Linked DNA regions of Variovorax paradoxus. The protein of the gene in region 1 interacts with the protein of each later gene in a pairwise test. Links are inferred from orthologs where the notes say so. Each region holds a gene or a part of one and is shown on either strand. Other genes may lie near its edges. The genes, in order: cyoB and QHG62_RS11465.

What was found.
Region 2: the proteins of cyoB (region 1) and QHG62_RS11465 interact in binary tests that used the Escherichia coli proteins (3 or more experiments, as listed by UniProt). The link is inferred for Variovorax paradoxus from one-to-one orthologs.

Annotation. Positions count from the first base shown.
Region 1 is NZ_CP123990.1:2,886,971-2,896,253, reverse strand. What follows is about bases 4,161-7,160. They hold cyoB (cytochrome o ubiquinol oxidase subunit I), read left to right. Parts: upstream 4,161-4,652; coding sequence 4,653-6,668; downstream 6,669-7,160. Other genes in these bases: cyoC (cytochrome o ubiquinol oxidase subunit III), read left to right, coding at 6,661-7,160; cyoA (ubiquinol oxidase subunit II), read left to right, coding at 4,161-4,656. Outside these bases: QHG62_RS14095 (amino acid ABC transporter ATP-binding protein), read left to right, coding at 1-296; QHG62_RS14090 (isopenicillin N synthase family dioxygenase), read left to right, coding at 313-1,317; QHG62_RS14085 (HAD family hydrolase), read right to left, coding at 1,326-2,015; QHG62_RS14080 (MFS transporter), read right to left, coding at 2,106-3,446; more of cyoA, read left to right, coding at 3,625-4,160; more of cyoC, read left to right, coding at 7,161-7,326; cyoD (cytochrome o ubiquinol oxidase subunit IV), read left to right, coding at 7,323-7,721; QHG62_RS14055 (SURF1 family protein), read left to right, coding at 7,781-8,584; QHG62_RS14050 (ATP-binding protein), read left to right, coding at 8,541-9,283. UniProt on the Escherichia coli protein: Cytochrome bo(3) ubiquinol oxidase is the terminal enzyme in the aerobic respiratory chain of E.coli that predominates when cells are grown at high aeration.
Region 2 is NZ_CP123990.1:2,344,734-2,353,992, forward strand. The notes cover bases 2,598-5,573. They hold QHG62_RS11465 (pyridoxal phosphate-dependent aminotransferase), read left to right. Parts: upstream 2,598-3,485; coding sequence 3,486-4,661; downstream 4,662-5,573. Other genes in these bases: QHG62_RS11460 (CysB family HTH-type transcriptional regulator), read left to right, coding at 2,598-3,454; QHG62_RS11470 (DUF3309 family protein), read left to right, coding at 4,797-4,955; hrpA (ATP-dependent RNA helicase HrpA), read right to left, coding at 5,025-5,573. Outside these bases: LPS export ABC transporter permease LptF, read left to right, coding at 1-952; LPS export ABC transporter permease LptG, read left to right, coding at 949-2,058; QHG62_RS11455 (sirohydrochlorin chelatase), read left to right, coding at 2,075-2,449; more of QHG62_RS11460, read left to right, coding at 2,513-2,597; more of hrpA, read right to left, coding at 5,574-8,816. UniProt on the Escherichia coli protein: Shows aminotransferase activity with methionine and histidine as substrates, and to a lesser extent also with phenylalanine.

The DNA.
Region 1 (9,283 bases):
CGCTCGCCATGCAGCCGCCGCTGATGCTGTTCGACGAGCCCACCAGCGCACTCGACCCCGAGATGGTGGGCGAAGTGCTGCTGGTGATGCGCGACCTCACGCGTGACGGCATGACCATGGTCTGCGTCACGCACGAGATGGGCTTTGCCCGCGAGGTGGCCGACCGCGTGCTGTTCATGGACGAAGGCAAGGTGCTCGAGCGCGCCACGCCCGACGACTTTTTCAACCGGCCGCAGCACCCCCGCGCGCAGCAGTTTCTTTCGGACATCCGCTCGCCCTTCGCGCGCGGCGCGTGACACGCTCCCTTCGACCATGACCGACTCACAAGAACTTCCGGTAATCGATGTCACCCCGCTCGTGTCCGGCACGCCCGAACGCAGCGGCGTGGCCGCGCAGATCGGCGCCGCGTGCCGTGCGCACGGCTTCTTCTATGTCACAGGCCATGGCGTCGACCCTGCATTGGTGCAGCAGCTCGAAGTGCTGAGCCACCGCTTTTTCGAGTTGCCCGAAGAAACCAAGATGCAATGGCGCATGGCCCTGGGCGGGCGCGCCTGGCGCGGCTTCTTTCCGCTGGGCGGTGAGCTGACCTCCGGCCGGCCCGACTGGAAGGAAGGCCTCTACCTGGGCACCGAGTTGCCCGCCACACACCCGCTGGTGTTGGCGAAAACGCCGGTGCACGGGCCGAACCTCTTTCCCGACGTGCCGGGATTTCGCGAAACCATCCTCGACTACATGGCGGCCGTCACGCAGCTGGGCCATCGGTTGATGGAAGGCATCGCGCTGAGCCTGGGCCTGCCGGCCACGTATTTCGCCGAGCGCTACACCGCTGACCCACTGATCCTGTTCCGCCTGTTCAACTACCCCTCGCAGCCCGTGCCCGAAGGCCTGGACGTGCAATGGGGCGTGGGCGAGCACACCGACTACGGCCTGCTCACCATCCTGCACCAGGACAACGTCGGCGGCCTCGCGGTGCATACGCCGGGCGGCTGGATCGATGCGCCGCCGATTCCCGGCTCGTTCGTCTGCAACATCGGCGACATGCTCGACCGCATGACGGGCGGGCTCTACAAATCGACCCCGCACCGGGTGAAGCGCAACACCTCGGGGCGCGACCGGCTTTCGTTTCCGCTGTTCTTCGATCCGAACTTCGAGGCCCGCGTGCAGCGCATCGAAGGGCTGCAGGGTGCCGAGGCGCGCGACGACAGTGCCGAGCGCTGGGACCGCGCCAACGTGCACGCCTTCAGCGGCCGCTATGGCGACTACCTGCTCGCGAAGGTGTCGAAGGTGTTCCCGCAGCTGCGCGACGAAGTGCTCTGACCCCCGGGTCAGGCAAGCTTCTGTGCCGGGGCGGGAAACCACAGCGGCACATGCGCCATGGCGTCGTGCAGCGAATCGAGCACATGAAACGCCTGCCCGATGATCGGCTCCGGCGGGTGCTTGAGGTCCGGCACGATGACGACCCTGAGGCCCGCAGCCAGCGCCGCCTTCGCGCCGTTCTCGCTGTCTTCGAAGGCCACGCACTCCGCCGGGTCTACACCCAGGCGCTCCGCCGCAAGCAGGTACAGCGCCGGGTCGGGCTTGGCGCGTGTCACCTCATCGCCGCCCGCGAAGGCCTCGAAGTGATGAAGCACGTCGAGGCTACCCAGGCAGGCCGCGATCTGGCCGCGCGTGGACGAAGAGGCAACCGCGCAGCGTGTGCCGCGTCCGCGCAAGGCGGTGAGCAACTCGGCCGCGCCGGGCTTGATGGGGAAGAGCGGCCGGATGTCGCCGTCGGCGCGCTGCAACTGCAGCGCGGCGGTCACTTGCGATGCCGCATGCTGGTAAGCGGCTGCGCCACCGAGCAGCGCAGCAAGGATCTGCTTCGACTCAGCCATGGCCAGCCCCACGCATTGCAGGTACTGGGCGTGCGAAAGCTCGATGTCGAGCGTGCGGGCTGCTTCGATCCAGGCGGCCATGATGGGCCGCTCCGAATCGATGAGCAGCCCGTCCATGTCGAAAATTGCGGCGGCGAACATGCGCCGAATCCTAAGCCAGCCGGCGCCGCGGCGTCTGAAACGGAAAAGGGGCCGACCGGCCCCTTCTTCGAACACCCGCTTCGGCGCTGATCAGTCCCGCACCAGCGCCCGGTTGAGGCCCAGCGCCGCCAGCGTGCCGACTGCACCGGACAGCAGATAGACGCTGACATACGCCAGCCCGAAATTCGCCGACAAGCCGAGCGCCACCAGCGGCGCAAAAGCCGCACCGATGAGCCAGGCCAAGTCAGCCGTGAGCGCGGCGCCGGTGTAGCGGTACTTGGGTTCGAAGTTCGAGGTCACCGCCCCGGCGGCCTGGCCGTAGGAGAGGCCAAGCAGCACGAAGCCCAGCAAGATGAAGATGTCCTGCCCGATGCGGCCACCGTCGAGCAGCGTGGGCGCGAAGCCGCTGAAAACAGCAATCATCGCCGCCAGCCCGCCCAGCGTAAACCGTCGCCCCACGCGGTCGGCAATGAGTCCCGAGGCCACGATGCCGCCGGCGCAGAATGCCGCGCCGATCATCTGCACCACCAGGAATTCGGTAATCGACTGGTCCGAGTACAGCGTGATCCACGACAGCGGGAACACCGTGATCAGGTGGAACAGCGCATAGCTGGCCAGCGCGGCGAACGCGCCGATGAGCAGGTTGGCGCCCTGCGAGCGGGTCAGCTCGACCACGCTGGTGGGCTGCAGTTCGCGCTCTTCGAGCAGGCGCGAATACTCTTCGGTGGCCACCAGCCGCAGGCGCGCGAAGAGCGCCACCACGTTGATTGCGAACGCGACGTAGAAGGTATAGCGCCAGCCCCAATCGAGAAAGTCCTTGAGCGCCAGGCTGCCATAGAGGTAGGCGAAAAGTGCGCTGGCTACAAAAAAACCGAGCGGTGCGCCCAGCTGGCCGAGCATGGCGTACCAGCCGCGGCGGTTCTGCGGCGCATTGAGCGCCAGCAGCGAAGGCAGCCCGTCCCACGAGCCGCCGAGCGCCAAGCCCTGTGCAAAGCGGAACACCGACAGCAGCACGATGGACGTGAACCCGATGCTCGCGTACCCCGGCAAGAAGGCGATGCCCGCGGTGGAGGTTCCCAGCAGGAACAGCGCAATGGTCAGCTTGGCCTCTCGCCCGAACCGCCTCTGGATGGCCATTGAAATGACGGTGCCGAACGGCCGCGCAATGAAGGCGAACGAAAAAACCACGAAGGCGTAGAGGGTTCCTTCGAGGCGCGCCTCGAATGGAAAGAAAACCGACGGAAATACCAGCACCGACGCGATGCCGTAGACGAAGAAATCGAAGTATTCCGATGCCCGCCCGATGATCACGCCGACGGCGATCTCGCCCGGCGCAATGTGGGAATGCCCGTCGCCCTGCCGGGCGTCGTTTTCGGACGTGTTCGGCGCCGGCGGTGCGCCTTGCGGAAGGATGCTGGACGTCGTCGTCATTGCGTTTTGTAATTCGGGTGTCACGTGCAGTGACAAAGGTAGACCATGAACAGGGAGGCTCCAAGCGTCTCACCGAATGGGGATTCCCGCCATAGGACAAAACGTCCAATAGCGGGGCGCGCCCTTTGGTCGTAGATTGTGGGGTCTTTGCGCAGCCCCTGCACTTCTTTCTTTCGGCATGCCCACCCTCAAATCTCTTCGGCGATGGTCCCTGTTGCTTCCCCTTGCCTTCCTGGCAGGCTGCAACACGGTGCTCATGAATCCTTCCGGCGACATCGCCAACCAGCAGGGGCGGCTCATCGTCGTCTCGACGGTGCTGATGCTGATCATCATCGTTCCGGTGATCGCGCTGACGCTCTTCTTTGCCTGGCGCTATCGGCAGTCGAACAAGGAGGCCGACTACAGCCCCGACTGGGACCACTCCACCCAGCTCGAACTCGCCATCTGGGGCGCGCCGCTCCTGATCATCATTGCGCTGGGCGCCATCACCTGGATCAGCACGCACACGCTCGACCCGTACCGGCCGCTCAGCCGTCTGGACGCAGAGCGCCCGATTCCCGCCGAAGCCAAGCCCCTGGTGGTCGAAGTGGTGGCGCTCGACTGGAAGTGGCTTTTCATCTACCCCGAAGAGGGTTTTGCCACGGTCAATGAAATGGCTGCGCCCGTCGACCGGCCGATCTCGTTCAAGATCACCGCCACCTCGGTGATGAACTCGTTCTTCATTCCCGCACTGGCCGGCCAGATCTACGCCATGCCGGGCATGGAAACCAAGCTGCACGCGGTCATCAACAAGCCGGGCGAGTTCGAAGGCTTTTCCGCCAACTACAGTGGCGCGGGCTTCTCTGGCATGCGCTTCAAGTTCCACGGCCTGAGCAACGAAGGCTTCCAGGAGTGGGTAAAGAGGGCCAAGGCCGGAAAAGACGGCGAGCTCACCCGCGAAACCTACCTGAAGCTCGAAGCCCCGAGCGAGCGCGACCCCGTGCGCCACTACACCAGCGTGGCCCCCGACCTGTACGACGCCATCCTGAACCGCTGCGTAGACCGCAACAAGATGTGCATGAAGCAAATGATGGCCATCGACGCGGACGGCGGACTGGGCAAGCCCGGCGCATTCAACGTTGCCACCAAGCAAGCCTGGCAGGCTGCTGACCCCCTCATCAATTCGCCCATGCGCAAGTACGTCACGGCGATGTGCACCACCGAAGAATGACGATGTTCGAGAACCTTGACCTGACGAAGCTCATCTTCGGCCGCCTCACCTGGGAGGCGATTCCCTACCATGAGCCGATTCTGCTTGCGACCTTTGCAGCCGTGGTGCTGGGCGGCCTTGCAGTCCTGGGCGCCGTGACCTACTTCAAGCTCTGGGGCACCATCTGGCGCGACTGGATCACCAGTATCGACCACAAGAAGATCGGCATCATGTACATCGTGCTCGGCCTCGTCATGTTGCTGCGCGGCTTTGCCGACGCACTCATGATGCGTGCCCAGCAGGCGGTGGCCTTCGGCGACAACGCCGGCTTCCTGCCGCCGCATCACTACGACCAGATCTTCACCGCGCACGGCGTGATCATGATCTTCTTCGTGGCCATGCCGCTGGTCACGGGCCTCATGAACTTCGTGGTGCCGCTGCAGATCGGCGCGCGCGACGTGGCCTTTCCGTTCCTGAACAACTTCAGCTTCTGGATGACCACCTTCGGCGCCGGCCTGGTGATGGCGTCGCTCTTCGTGGGCGAGTTCGCCAAGACCGGCTGGCTGGCGTATCCGCCGCTCTCGGGCATTCTCTTCAGCCCCGACGTGGGGGTCGACTACTACATATGGTCGCTGCAGATAGCGGGGGTAGGCACCCTGCTCTCGGGCGTCAACCTGCTGGCCACCATCGTGAAGATGCGCGCGCCCGGCATGACGATGATGAAGATGCCGGTGTTCACCTGGACCGCGCTGTGCACCAACGTGCTCATCGTGGCCGCCTTCCCGGTGCTCACCGCCGTGCTCGCGCTGCTGTCGCTCGACCGCTACGCCGGCACCAACTTCTTCACGAACGACCTCGGCGGCAACGCCATGATGTACGTGAACCTGATCTGGATCTGGGGCCACCCCGAGGTGTACATCCTGATCCTGCCGGCCTTCGGCATCTTCTCGGAAGTGGTGTCCACCTTCAGCGGCAAGCGCCTCTTCGGCTATGCCTCGATGGTGTACGCCACCATCGTGATCACCATCCTGTCGTACCTCGTCTGGCTGCACCACTTCTTCACCATGGGCTCCGGCGCCAGCGTGAATTCGTTCTTCGGCATCACGACGATGATCATCTCGATTCCCACGGGCGCGAAGATCTTCAACTGGCTCTTCACCATGTATCGCGGCCGCATCCGCTTCGAGCTGCCCATGATGTGGACCGTCGGCTTCATGGTCACCTTCGTGATCGGCGGCATGACGGGCGTGCTGCTCGCGGTGCCCCCTGCCGACTTCGTGCTGCACAACAGCCTGTTCCTCATTGCGCACTTCCACAACGTGATCATCGGCGGCGTGCTGTTCGGCATGCTGGCGGGCATTACCTACTGGTTTCCCAAGGCCTTCGGCTACAAGCTCGATCCGTTCTGGGGCAAGTGCTCGTTCTGGTTCTGGCTCGTGGGCTTCTGGGTCGCGTTCATGCCGCTGTATGTGCTGGGCCTGATGGGCGTCACGCGCCGCATGAGCCACTTCCAGGACATGTCGCTGCAGTTCTGGTTCCAGGTGGCCGCCTTCGGCGCGGTGCTGATCGCGCTGGGCATTGCGTCGTTCCTCATCCAGCTGGTGGTGAGCTTCGTGCGCCGCGAGTCGCTGCGCGACACCACGGGCGACCCATGGAACGGCCGCACGCTCGAATGGTCGACCTCGTCGCCGCCGCCGGCCTACAACTTCGCGTTCACGCCGCGCATCCATGACAACGACGCCTGGACCGACATGAAGCGCCGCGGCTACGCCCGCCCGCTCGAAGGCTTCACGCCCATCCACATGCCCAAGAACACCAGCGCCGGCTTCATCATCGCGGCCCTGGCGGCGGTCTGCGGTTTTGCGCTGATCTGGCAGATGTGGCTCGTGGCGGGCATCGGCTTTGTTGCCATGCTGGCCGCCGTGATCATCCATACCTTCAACTACAAGCGCGACTACTACATTCCCTCGGAAGACGTCGTCCGTACCGAAGCCGAACGCACGCGCCTCCTGGCAGCAGCAGCCCATGTCTGATACCACCGCCCTCCACTCCCCCGCGGCCGGCCACGCCCACAGCGACCAGACGGGCAAGCCGCCCGTGTTCGAGCTGTTCCACGTCGGCAACGACCACCACCCAGAGAACGGCACGCTGCTCGGGTTCTGGCTCTACCTGATGAGCGACTGTCTCATCTTCGCCTGCCTGTTCGCGGTGTACGGCGTGCTGGGCCGCAGCTATGCGGCCGGCCCCTCGGGCGCCGACCTGTTCGACCTGCCGCTGGTGGCCGTGAACACGTCGCTGCTGCTGCTCTCGTCCATCACCTACGGCTTCGCGATGCTCGAGATGCAGAAGAAGCGCATGGGCGGCACGCTGGCATGGCTGGCCATCACGGGCCTGCTGGGCGCCGGCTTCATCGGCCTGGAGCTCTACGAGTTTGCGCACCTCATCCATGAAGGCGCGGGTCCGCAGCGCAGCGCGTTCCTGTCGTCGTTCTTCGCGCTGGTCGGCACCCACGGCCTGCACGTGACCTTCGGTATCGTCTGGCTCATCGTGCTGATGATCCAGCTGCCCAAGCATGGATTCACCGCCGCCAACCGCCGCCGCCTGATGTGCCTCTCGATGTTCTGGCACTTCCTGGACGTGGTTTGGATCGGCGTCTTCACCTTCGTCTATCTGATGGGATCGATGGCATGAGCACCGCCCACACCAACACTGCAGCCGCGCACGGCCACGACGACCATCACGACGATGGCCCCGTGAGCCACAGCACCTTCAAGGGCTACATGACGGGCTTTGTGCTGGCCGTCATCCTCACCGCAATTCCGTTCTGGCTCGTGATGGGCAAGGTGCTTACCAGCACGCACACCACGTCGCTCGTCATCCTCGGCTTTGCCGCCGTGCAGATCGTGGTCCACATGATCTACTTCCTGCACATGGACGCCAAGTCCGAGAGCGGATGGAACATGCTGGCGCTCATCTTCACCATCGTGCTCGTGGTGATCACGCTGGCCGGCTCGCTTTGGGTCATGTACCACATGAACGCCAACATGATGCCGATGTCGGTGCACGACATGAAGAACATGCCTTGACGACGACCCTGCCGCCAGACCAGGGCGCCCGCAACACACCGGCCGGCCGCCAGCGCTCCATGGCCGCACGGGTGGTCTTCATGGTCTGTGCGGCGCTTGCCTTTGCGGGCTTTACCGCACTCGGCAACTGGCAGGTCGAGCGCAGGGCCTGGAAGCTCGATCTCATCGCCCGCGTCGAACAGCGCGTGCACGCCCCGGCCGCCGAAGCTCCGGCGCGAGACCGTTGGCCGCAGATCAACGCAGCCACCGACGAGTACCGGCACCTGCGCATTGCCGGCACTTTTCTTCACGACAAGGAAACGCTGGTTCAGGCCAGCACCCGGCTCGGCGCCGGCTTCTGGGTGATGACGCCGCTGCAAGCTGCCGACGGCACCACGGTGCTGGTCAATCGCGGCTTCGTGCCGCCCGACGCACGTGAGCGCACCGCGCGTGCGGCCACGGAGCCCAAGGGCGAAACCACCGTGACCGGCTTGCTGCGCATCACCGAGCCCAAGGGCGGCTTCCTGCGCAAGAACGATTCCGCCGCCGACCGCTGGTTCTCGCGCGACGTGGAGGCGATTGCCGCTGCGCGCGGATTGAACAATGTGGCGCCCTACTTCGTCGATGCCGAGGCCGTTCCTTCCAGCCCCGGCGCGGCACCGGCGTGGCCTGCGGGCGGCCTGACGGTCATCGCATTTCCCAACAGCCATCTCGTCTACGCCATCACCTGGTACGGCCTGGCACTGATGGTCGCGGGCGCGGCGTGGTTCGTCTGGCGCGACGACCGCCGCCGCCGCAAGCTCGCCGACTCAGCCGACAGCAGCGGCGACAATGCCTCCCATGCCGACGGACGAACCCGCCAAGACGGCCCCCGCCCCCACTGAGGCTTCTGCCGTGGCGGGAGAATTGCACGCGCCCCGCGCGGGCATCGCAAGCCTTGACAACGCCACCGGGCACAAGAACATGCAGCAGCTGATCCAGCTGCGATGGTTCGCCGTCGTCGGGCAGGTGATCACCATCCTGTTCGTGCACTACGGCTTCGGCATCCGGCTGCCGCTCGACCAGATGCTGCTGGTGCTGGCGTGCCTGGCCCTCTTCAACGTGGTGAGCCTGCTGCGCTCGCGCACCCTTCGCAAGGTGACCAACGGCGAGTTGTTTCTCGCGCTGCTGGTCGATGTGGCCACGCTTACTGCGCAGCTCTACCTCAGCGGCGGCGCCACCAATCCGTTCATCTTTCTGTACCTCTTGCAGGTCATCTTGGGTGCGGTGCTGCTCAAGGCGTGGTCAACCTGGACCATCGTGGTCGTTACCGGCCTGTGCTTTGCGGGCCTGGCGCTTTTCTCGCGCCCTCTTGCACTGCCCCTGGACCACGACCGCGGGCTCTGGAGCCCCTATGTGCAGGGCATGCTGATCTGCTTTGCGCTCAACGCCGCGCTGCTGGTGGTCTTCATCACGCGCATCAGCCGCAACCTGCGCGCACGCGACGCGCGGCTGGCCGACCTGCGCCAGCGCGCGTCGGAGGAAGAACACATCGTGCGCATGGGCCTGCTCGCATCGGGTGCCGCGCATGAGCTGGGCACGCC
Region 2 (9,259 bases), 540 kb from region 1 along the record:
GAGCCTGAGCCTGTTCATCGCCATTGTCGGCACCTTGTCGCGCATGTACCGCGACAGCGAAATGGTGATCTGGTTCTCCAGCGGGCGCGGCCTCGTCGACTTCCTGCAGCCGCTGTTCCGCTTTGCGTGGCCGGTGCTCGCCCTGATCGCCATCATGGCCCTGCTGGGCTGGCCGTGGGCCAACTCGCAGACCATCGGCATGCGCGCGCAGTACGAACGGCGCAGCGACATCGAGCGCGTCACTCCCGGCGAATTCCGCGAATCGGCCGGGCGCATCCGCGTCTTTTTCATCGACAAGGACACGCCTGACGGCGCCACCGCGACCAACGTGTTCATCTGGGCCATCGAGCGGGGGCTGCAAATTACCACCTCGGCGCGCAGCGGACGCATCGAGAACGTGGGTGAGCACCGCTACCTCATGTTGAGCAACGGCCAGCGGGTCGAGCGCCCCCTGGTGCAAACCGCAACCTCGGGCCTCAAGATCAGCGAATTCGAAACCTACGGCACCCGCGCAGGCGGCAACGACTCCTTTACCGCCGACACCACGCCGGCACGCGCCAAGCCCACGATCCAGCTCCTGCGGGAGCCGGGGGACGCGAACCGAGGCGAACTCGCCTGGCGCATCGGCATGCTGCTGGCCGCCATCAACTTCGTGCTGCTCGCACTGACCGTTTCCAGCGTCAACCCGCGCGTGGGGCGCAGCGGCAACCTGCTGCTCGCGCTGTTCGCCTTCGTCGTGTACTACAACATGCTCAACCTCGGCCAAAGCTGGATCAGCTCGGGCCGCTACGGCATGGGCTCGTTCATGCTGCTGCTCCACGGCGGTGTGCTGCTGATCGGTGTTGCATGGCTGGCTTTGCGCAACAACAACTGGGGCAGGCGACGCAAGACGGAACGCGTCATTGCCGGCGGCCTGCCGTCCCAGCCCACCAAGATCGACCCGACCTCGTGAAAACAATCCGACGCCTGATCTACGTCGAGGCACTGAAGGCCGTGGCCTTCGTGACGCTCGGCTTCTTGAGCCTGTTCTTCTTTTTCGACTTCGTCGACGAACTGCAATCCATCGGCAAGCCCGAAAGCCTTGCCTACGGCCCCGGGCAGGCACTGGTCTACGTGACCCTGCTCATTCCAAGCCACCTTTATGAACTGCTCCCGATCACGGTGCTGATCGGCTGCATCTTCGTGATGGCGCGGCTGGCGCAAAGCTCCGAATACACCATTCTGCGCACCAGCGGCCTCGGCCCATGGCGTGCGCTGCGCACGCTGCTCCTGCTGGGCGTCGGCTTTGTTTTTCTGACCTTTGCCATCGGCGACTACATCGCGCCTGCGTCGGAGCGCACGGGGCAGCTGCTCAAGTCGCGCTACCAGGGCACCTTCTCGCTGGTCGGCAATACGGGAGCGTGGCTCAAGGAGAAGCGCGGCAACGTGTCCTACGCCGTCAACGTGGTGTCCATTTCGCGCGACGGCTCCCTTCGGAATGCGCGCATCTTCGAATTCGACGAGAAGGGCTATGTACGCAGGCAGCTTCTCGCGACTTCCGCGCGCATCGTCGACGACCACTGGGCCCTTTCTGACGTCGAGCTGCAGGACTACAACACCCGCACCGACGCCAACAAGGCGCACATCTTGACCACGCGGGTGCCGCAGATGGACTGGCCCACCACGCTCACGGCCGAAATGGTGTCGGTCGCCCTCTTGCGGCCCGACCGCATGAGCACCATCGACCTGTTCGACTACATCAGCCACCTCGAAGCCAACGGCCAAACCGCCCAGCGCTATGAGATCCAGTTCTGGCGCAAGGTCTTCTATCCGCTCTCGTGCCTGGTGATGGTCGTGCTCGCCCTGCCTTTCGCGTACCTGCATTTCCGCCAGACCGGCATCACCACCTATGTGTTCGGCGGCGTGATGATCGGCATCAGCTTTTTCCTGCTGAACAACGTGTTCGGCTATCTCGGCAACCTGAGCAACTGGTCGCCCTGGCTTACGGCGGCGGCGCCAGGGCTCATCTATTCGGTCATGTCGCTTGCCGCGTTCAGCTGGCTGGTTCTTCGACGATAGAAGCGGGACGACAGACGTGACGACGGTGAACTCAAGGGGCATCATCCTCCTGGCCCATGGCTCGCGCGACGAGCGCTGGCGCGAGCCCATCGAGGCCGTGGCTGCGCGCGTCACCGCGCTCGATCCGCAAGCGCGGGTGGTTTGCGCCTACATGGAGCTGGCCACGCCCGATTTGCGCACCGCTTCCGCAGCCCTGATTGCGAGCGGCGCGCGCTCGCTCAGGGTCGTTCCGCTGTTTCTGGGCATGGGCAAGCACGCGCGCGAAGACCTGCCGCTCCAGCTGAACGCACTGCGCGCCACTTGGCCCAATGTCGAATTCCAGCTAGCCAGCATCGTCGGCGAAGAACCCGAACTGGTCGAGCTACTGGCCAGGATCGCAACCAAATCTTGAAGTCCCGGGCATTTCGATAGACTCCGAAGGCATAATGAATTCCGCAATAAGACGGAATTTGATATGAATCTGCACCAATTCAAGTTTGTTCAGGAAGCCGTGCGGCGCAACCTGAACCTCACCGAGGCGGCGAAGGCGCTCCATACCTCGCAGCCCGGGGTGTCCAAAGCCATCATCGAGCTCGAAGAGGAGCTCGGCGTCGAGATCTTCGCCCGCCACGGCAAGCGCCTCAAGCGGGTCACCGAGCCGGGCCAGCATGTCATCGCCAGCATCGAACTGATCATGCGGGAAGTGGGCAACCTCAAGCGCATTGGCGAACAATTCAGCGCCCAGGACAGCGGCACCCTCTCCATTGCGACCACCCATACCCAGGCGCGCTATGTGCTGCCGGTGCCGGTGGCCCGGCTTCGCGAGGCCTATCCCAAGGTCAACGTGAGCCTGCACCAGGGCTCGCCCGACCAGGTGGCGCGCATGGTGATCGATGAAATCGCCGAGGTGGGCATTGCCACCGAGTCGCTCGCGGACTACGCCGAGCTCGTGACCCTGCCTTGCTACGAATGGCAGCACGTGCTGGTGCTCCCCAAAGACCATCCGCTGGCTGCCAAGGAGCGCATTTCGCTCGAGGACCTGGCGCACGAACCCATCATTACCTACCACCCGTCGTTCACCGGCCGCACGCGCATAGACCACGCCTTTGCACAGAAAAAGCTCACGCCGCGCATCGCGCTCGAAGCCATCGATTCCGACGTGATCAAGACTTACGTGCGCCTTGGCCTGGGCGTGGGCATCGTGGCCGAGATGGCTGTGCGCGACGAGTCGAACGCCGACCTCGTGGTGCGCCCCATGGGGCACGTGTTCGGCCAGAACATCGCCCGCGTGGCGTTCAAGCGCAGCGCCTACCTGCGCAACTTCGTGTTCAAGTTTGCCGAGCTGCTATCCGACCGGCTCGACCGCAACCTCATTGCAAAAGCCCTGAGCGGCCACCAGCAAGACTACGACCTTTGACATTCAGCAGCCCCAGTTTCCGAACACGACCATGAGCACCGTTTCTACCGCCCCCCGCACGCCGGACATCGCCACCAAGCTGCCCGCCGTCGGCACCACCATCTTCACCGTGATGTCCGCACTGGCAACCGAGAAGGACGCGGTCAACCTCGGCCAGGGCTTCCCCGATTTCAACTGCGACCCGAAGCTGCTCGAAGACGTGACGGCCGCCATGGCCGCCGGCCACAACCAGTATCCGCCGATGCCCGGCATTCCCGCACTGCGCGAAGCCATTGCCGGCAAGATCGCCGCGCTCTACGGCCACGGCTACAACGCGGCGACCGAAATCACGGTGACCGCGGGTGCCACGCACGCAATCATCACGGCCATTCTTGCAGTGGTGCGCGCGGGCGACGAGGTGATCGTTCTGGAGCCCTGCTACGACAGCTACGTGCCCAACATCGAACTGGCCGGCGGCAGCGTGGTGCGCGTGCCGCTCACGCCGGGCACCTTCCGGCCCGACTTCGACAAGATTGCCGCGGCACTTTCGCCGCGCACGCGCGCCATCATCGTCAACACGCCGCACAACCCGAGCGCCACCATCTGGACCGCGGCCGAAATGCGCAAGCTCGAAGAGCTGCTCGCGCCGACCGACGTGTTCGTGATTGCCGACGAGGTGTACGAGCACATGATCTACGACGGTGCGCAGCACGAAAGCGTGGCGCGCTTCCCGGGCCTGGCCGCACGCAGCTTCATCGTGAGCAGCTTCGGCAAGACCTACCATGTCACCGGCTGGAAGGTCGGCTACGTGGCGGCGCCCGCACCGCTCATGGCTGAATTCCGCAAGGTGCACCAGTTCAACGTGTTCACCGTGAACACACCCATGCAGCACGCACTCGCGCAGTACATGGCCGACCCGAAGCCCTACCTCGAGCTTCCGGCCTTCTACCAGCGCAAGCGCGACCTTTTTGCCGCAGGGCTCGCCGAGAAGACCCGCTTCAAGCTGCTGCGCAGCGAAGGCAGCTATTTCCAGTGCGTCGACATCTCTGCGGTGAGCGAGCTTTCCGAAGCAGATTTCTGCCTTTGGCTCACCAGCGAGATCGGCGTGGCGGCCATTCCGCTGTCGGCGTTCTATGGCAACGGTTTCGACCAGCGCGTGGTCCGCTTCTGCTTTGCCAAGAAGGACGAGACGCTGATTTCCGCGCTGGACCGTCTCGCCCGGCTCTGACTGGGCTGAGGCGGCTTCAAGGCCGACGCGAACGGTAGGACAGTCCTGACCGCCGAAGGAGCGGCTTTCCGGCGTGTTTTGCGCCCCCGGACAACGAGCATCCACTCTCGTAACAACAACGTCCAGGAGAAAAGCATGTCCCTCTCGTTCATTCTGCTGATCATTCTGATCTTGCTGCTGATCGGCGCGCTGCCGAGCTGGGGCTACAGCCGCAGCTGGGGTTACGGGCCAAGCGGTGGCCTGGGCCTTGTCCTGGTGATCGTGATCATCCTGGTGCTCATGGGACGCATATAGCGCCTGCTGAAATTACTCGCACCTGAAGGAAGCCCGCGCAAGCGGGCTTCTTTTTTTCCGCCTTGCAGGTCAGGCTTGCAGCTGCGCCCAGGCCTTGTCGAGCCGCTTGACGCTTACCGGTTGCGGCGTGCGCAGTTCCTGTGCGAAGAAGCTCACGCGAAGCTCTTCGAGCAGCCAGCGAAACTCGAGCATGCGATCGTCCACCACGCCCTTGCGCTCCGCCACCAATCGCCAGTAGCGCTGCTCCTGCGGGCGCAACTCGGCCAGCTTGGCTGCGTCGCGCGCGGGGTCGGCGCGCAGCTTGTCCAGCCGCAGCACGATGGCCTTGAGGTACCGCGCGAAATGCTGCAACTGCGTCCACGGCGCATCGGCAATGAAGCGCTTGCCGACCAGGCGCTGCAGCTGCTGTGCGGCATCTTGCACCGCCTCGGGCTGGATCTTGGTGTCCTTTATCTTGCGCGCGGCGGCCGCGTATTCGACCAGGATCGCCGAAGCCAGCCGGGCCACCTCGTTGGCAATCAGCGTGAGACGCCCGCGGCCTTCCTCGAGCCGGCGCTTGAAGGCAAATTCGTCGGTGGGCAGCGGCTCCTGCAGAAATGCCCGGTCAATGGCCACATCGATGATCTGCGTGCGCAACTCTTCCGATGTGCCAAGCGGCATGTAGGCCACGGCCATCTTCTGCAGATCGGGAATGTTCTTTTCGAGGTACTTGAGCGCATCTTTCAGTTGCAGCGCAAACAGCCTGCGCAGGCCCGCGCGGTGCTTTGCAGCGGCCACGGCGGGTTCGTCGAACACCTCGATGGTGACGGCGTCGCCTTCGTCCCGCAGCGCGGGAAAACCAATGAGCGACTGCGATCCGCGGCGCACTTCCATCAGTTCGGGCAGTTCGCCGAAGCTCCAGTTCGTGTAGCGCTGGCCAGCCGGCAAGCTCGGCGCGGCAGGTGCAGGCGCGGCGGCTGCGTTGCCCTTGTTTTGCGCGCGTCCCTCGGCGCCGCCGTCCGGCTTTCGCTCCGCGGAAGCCTTGACGTTGAGCCCCGCCAACGCCTGGAAGGCGCCCCGCGCCTGCGCACCCAGTTCGGCCTTGAGTGCGCCCAGGTTGCGCCCCATGCCAAGCTGGCGCCCATGCTCGTCCACGATGCGCAGGTTCATGAACAGGTGCGGCGGCAGCATGTCGAGCTTGAAGTCGGCGCGCTTCACGTCGATGCTCGTGGCGTCGCGCACGCGCTTGAGCAGCACGTCGGTCAGCGAGCCGTGGCCGAACACCTCGGGCGCCGAGAGTTCTTCCGCCAGCTTTGCCGCGGAATCGGGCAGCGGCACCAGGCGCGACCGCGGGCGCTGCGGCAGGCTCTTGAGCAGCGCCTGGATCTTGTCCTTCAGCATGCCGGTGACCAGCCACTCGCAGCGCTCTTCGCTCACCTGGTTCAGCACGAAGAGCGGCACGCTCACCGTGAGGCCGTCTTTCGCATCGCCTGGCTCGTGCAGGTAGCTCGCCGCGCAATCGACACCGCCGAGCCGCAGTGTGGGCGGAAACGACTGCGTGGTGATGCCCGCCGCCTGGTGGCGCATCAGCTCTTCGCGCGTCAGGTACAGCAGGCGCGGCTGCTCCTTCGAGGCATGGCGGTACCAGTTCTCGAAGGTGATGCCGCTCGCCACGTCGGCAGGCAACTGCGCGTCGTAAAAGGCGAAGATCAGCTCCTCATCGACCAGCACGTCTTGCCGGCGCGCCTTGTGCTCCAGCCCCTCGACCTCGCGCACCAGCTTGCGATTGGCCACGAGGAACGGAAACTTGCTTTCCCATTGCCCGCCGACCAGCGCCTCGCGAATGAAGATTTCGCGCGCCGCCACGGGGTCGACCTTGGTGAAATCGACCCGGCGCCCGCTGTAGACGACCAGCCCATAGAGCGTTGCGCGTTCCAGCGCCGAAACCTGCGCGCCCTTCTTCTCCCAGTGCGGATCGAGCAGTTGCTTTTTCAGCAGATGGCCGGCCACCTGTTCGAGCCACTGCGGTTCGATGTTGGCAATGCCGCGGCCGAAGAGCCGCGTCGTCTCGACCAGTTCGGCCGCAACGATCCACCGGCCGGGCTTTTTCTTCAGGTGCGCACCCGGATGACGATAGAACTTGATGCCGCGCGCACCGAGATACGCCTCGTCGTCTTCCAGCTTCCAGCCCACATTGCCGAGCAGGCCCGCCAGCATCGAAAGATGCAGCGGCTCGTAGCCTGCGGGCTCCGCGTTGATGCGCCACTTGTGCTCCGTGACGACCGTGAGCAGCTGCGAGTGAATGTCGCGCCATTCACGCACGCGGCGGATGTTGATGAAGTTCTGTCGCAGCAGCTGCTCGTACTGGCGGTTGCTGAGCTTGTGGGTGTCGCCGTGGCCGCCGCGCGCATCCGCGATCCATTTCCACAGCCGCAGGTAGCCGCTGAACTCGCTCTTTTCATCGTCGAATTTGGAGTGGGCCTGGTCGGCCTGCTGTTGCGCGTCCATCGGCCTGTCGCGCACGTCCTGCACGCTGAGAGCCGATGCAATGACGAGCACTTCTTCGAGCGCGCCGCGTGTGCGCGCTTCCAGGATCATCCGGCCCACGCGCGGATCGAGCGGCAGCTTGGCCAGCTCGGCACCCGTGGCCGTGAGCTCGTTGGCGTCGTCGACCGCGCCCAGTTCGTTCAGCAGTTGGTAGCCGTCCGCAATCGCACGCGGCGAAGGGGCTTCGAGGAACGGAAAACGCGCCACGTCGCCCAGGCGCAGCGACTTCATGCGCAAGATGACGCCGGCCAGCGATGAACGCAGGATCTCGGGATCGGTAAAGCGCGGCCGGCCTTCGAAATCCTTCTCGTCGTAAAGCCGGATGCAAATGCCGTTGGCCACCCGGCCGCAACGGCCCGCGCGCTGGTTGGCCGCGGCCTGGCTGATCGGCTCGACCAGCAACTGCTCGACCTTGCTGCGGAAGCTGTAGCGCTTGACGCGCGCCGTGCCGGTATCGATCACATAGCGGATGCCCGGGACGGTGAGCGAGGTTTCGGCCACGTTGGTGGCCAGCACGATGCGCCGCCCCGTGTGGCCGTCGAAGATGCGGTCCTGCTCGGGGCCCGAAAGCCGGGCGAACAGCGGCAGCACCTCGGCATTGCGCAGCAGCGGCTGGTGGCTCAGGTGGCGGCGCAAATAGTCCGCGGCCTCTCGGATCTCGCGCTCGCCAGGCAGAAAAACGAGGATGTCGCCCGCGTTGTGCGGATCGCGCCAGAGCTCATCGACGCCATCGGCAATGGCATCGTTCAGGTCATGCTCGCGCGACTCCTCGAACGGCCGGTAGCGCTGCTCGACCGGAAAGGTGCGTCCGGACACATAGATGATCGGCGCAGGCCCCTTGGCGGATGCAAAGTGCTGCGCGAAGCGGTCGGCGTCGATGGTGGCCGAGGTCACGATCACCTTCAGGTCAGGCCGGCGCGGAAGAATCTCGCGCAGGTAGCCCAGCAGGAAGTCGATGTTCAGCGAGCGCTCATGCGCCTCGTCGATGATCAGCGTGTCGTAGGCCTTCAGCAGCGGATCGGTCTGCGTTTCCGCCAGCAAGATGCCGTCGGTCATGAGCTTGACCGAGGCGTCGCGGCTCAGCCGGTCCTGAAAGCGCACCTTGAAACCGACCACATCGCCCAGGGGCGTTTTCAGCTCTTCGGCAATGCGCTTGGCCACAGAGCTCGCGGCAATACGTCGTGGCTGCGTGTGGCCGATGAGCCGGCCCTTGCCTGGCGGCGCGTTGAGCTTGCCGCGGCCGAGCGCCAGCGCGATCTTCGGCAGCTGAGTGGTCTTGCCCGAGCCCGTTTCACCGCAGACGATCACCACCTGGTGCGCCTCGACGGCGGCCATGATTTCATCGCGCCGGCCTGAGACGGGTAGCGATTCGGGAAACTCGATGCGCAAGGGGGCGGAAGGTGTCGTGGTCGTCAAGGGAAAAGCTATTCGCGAGGCGCGGCGGGCAAACCGTCGATTATCGGCGCGCACCGCCACTGTTGCACGCCTCCCACATTGCGCGGCTGCCACGCAACAGGCAGAGTAAATAGTCTTTACTCCCGCGCAACCCGCCGCTACGATTGCGCCCATGACCTCCTTCCTCGTATCCCCCACTTTGCGCAGCCGCCGCGCAAGCCATGCCCCGGTGCATGGCGGGGTCGAGCTGCCGCGTCCGGCCTGAAGAAGAAGCCCGCGCGTCCGTTGCACCGGACGCCCTGCTCGCTTCCACGGCCGAAGCGCAGCACCCGACCCTCACACAGCGTCTGCATTGCCGCCTCCTCGCCCGCGAGGAGCGGCGG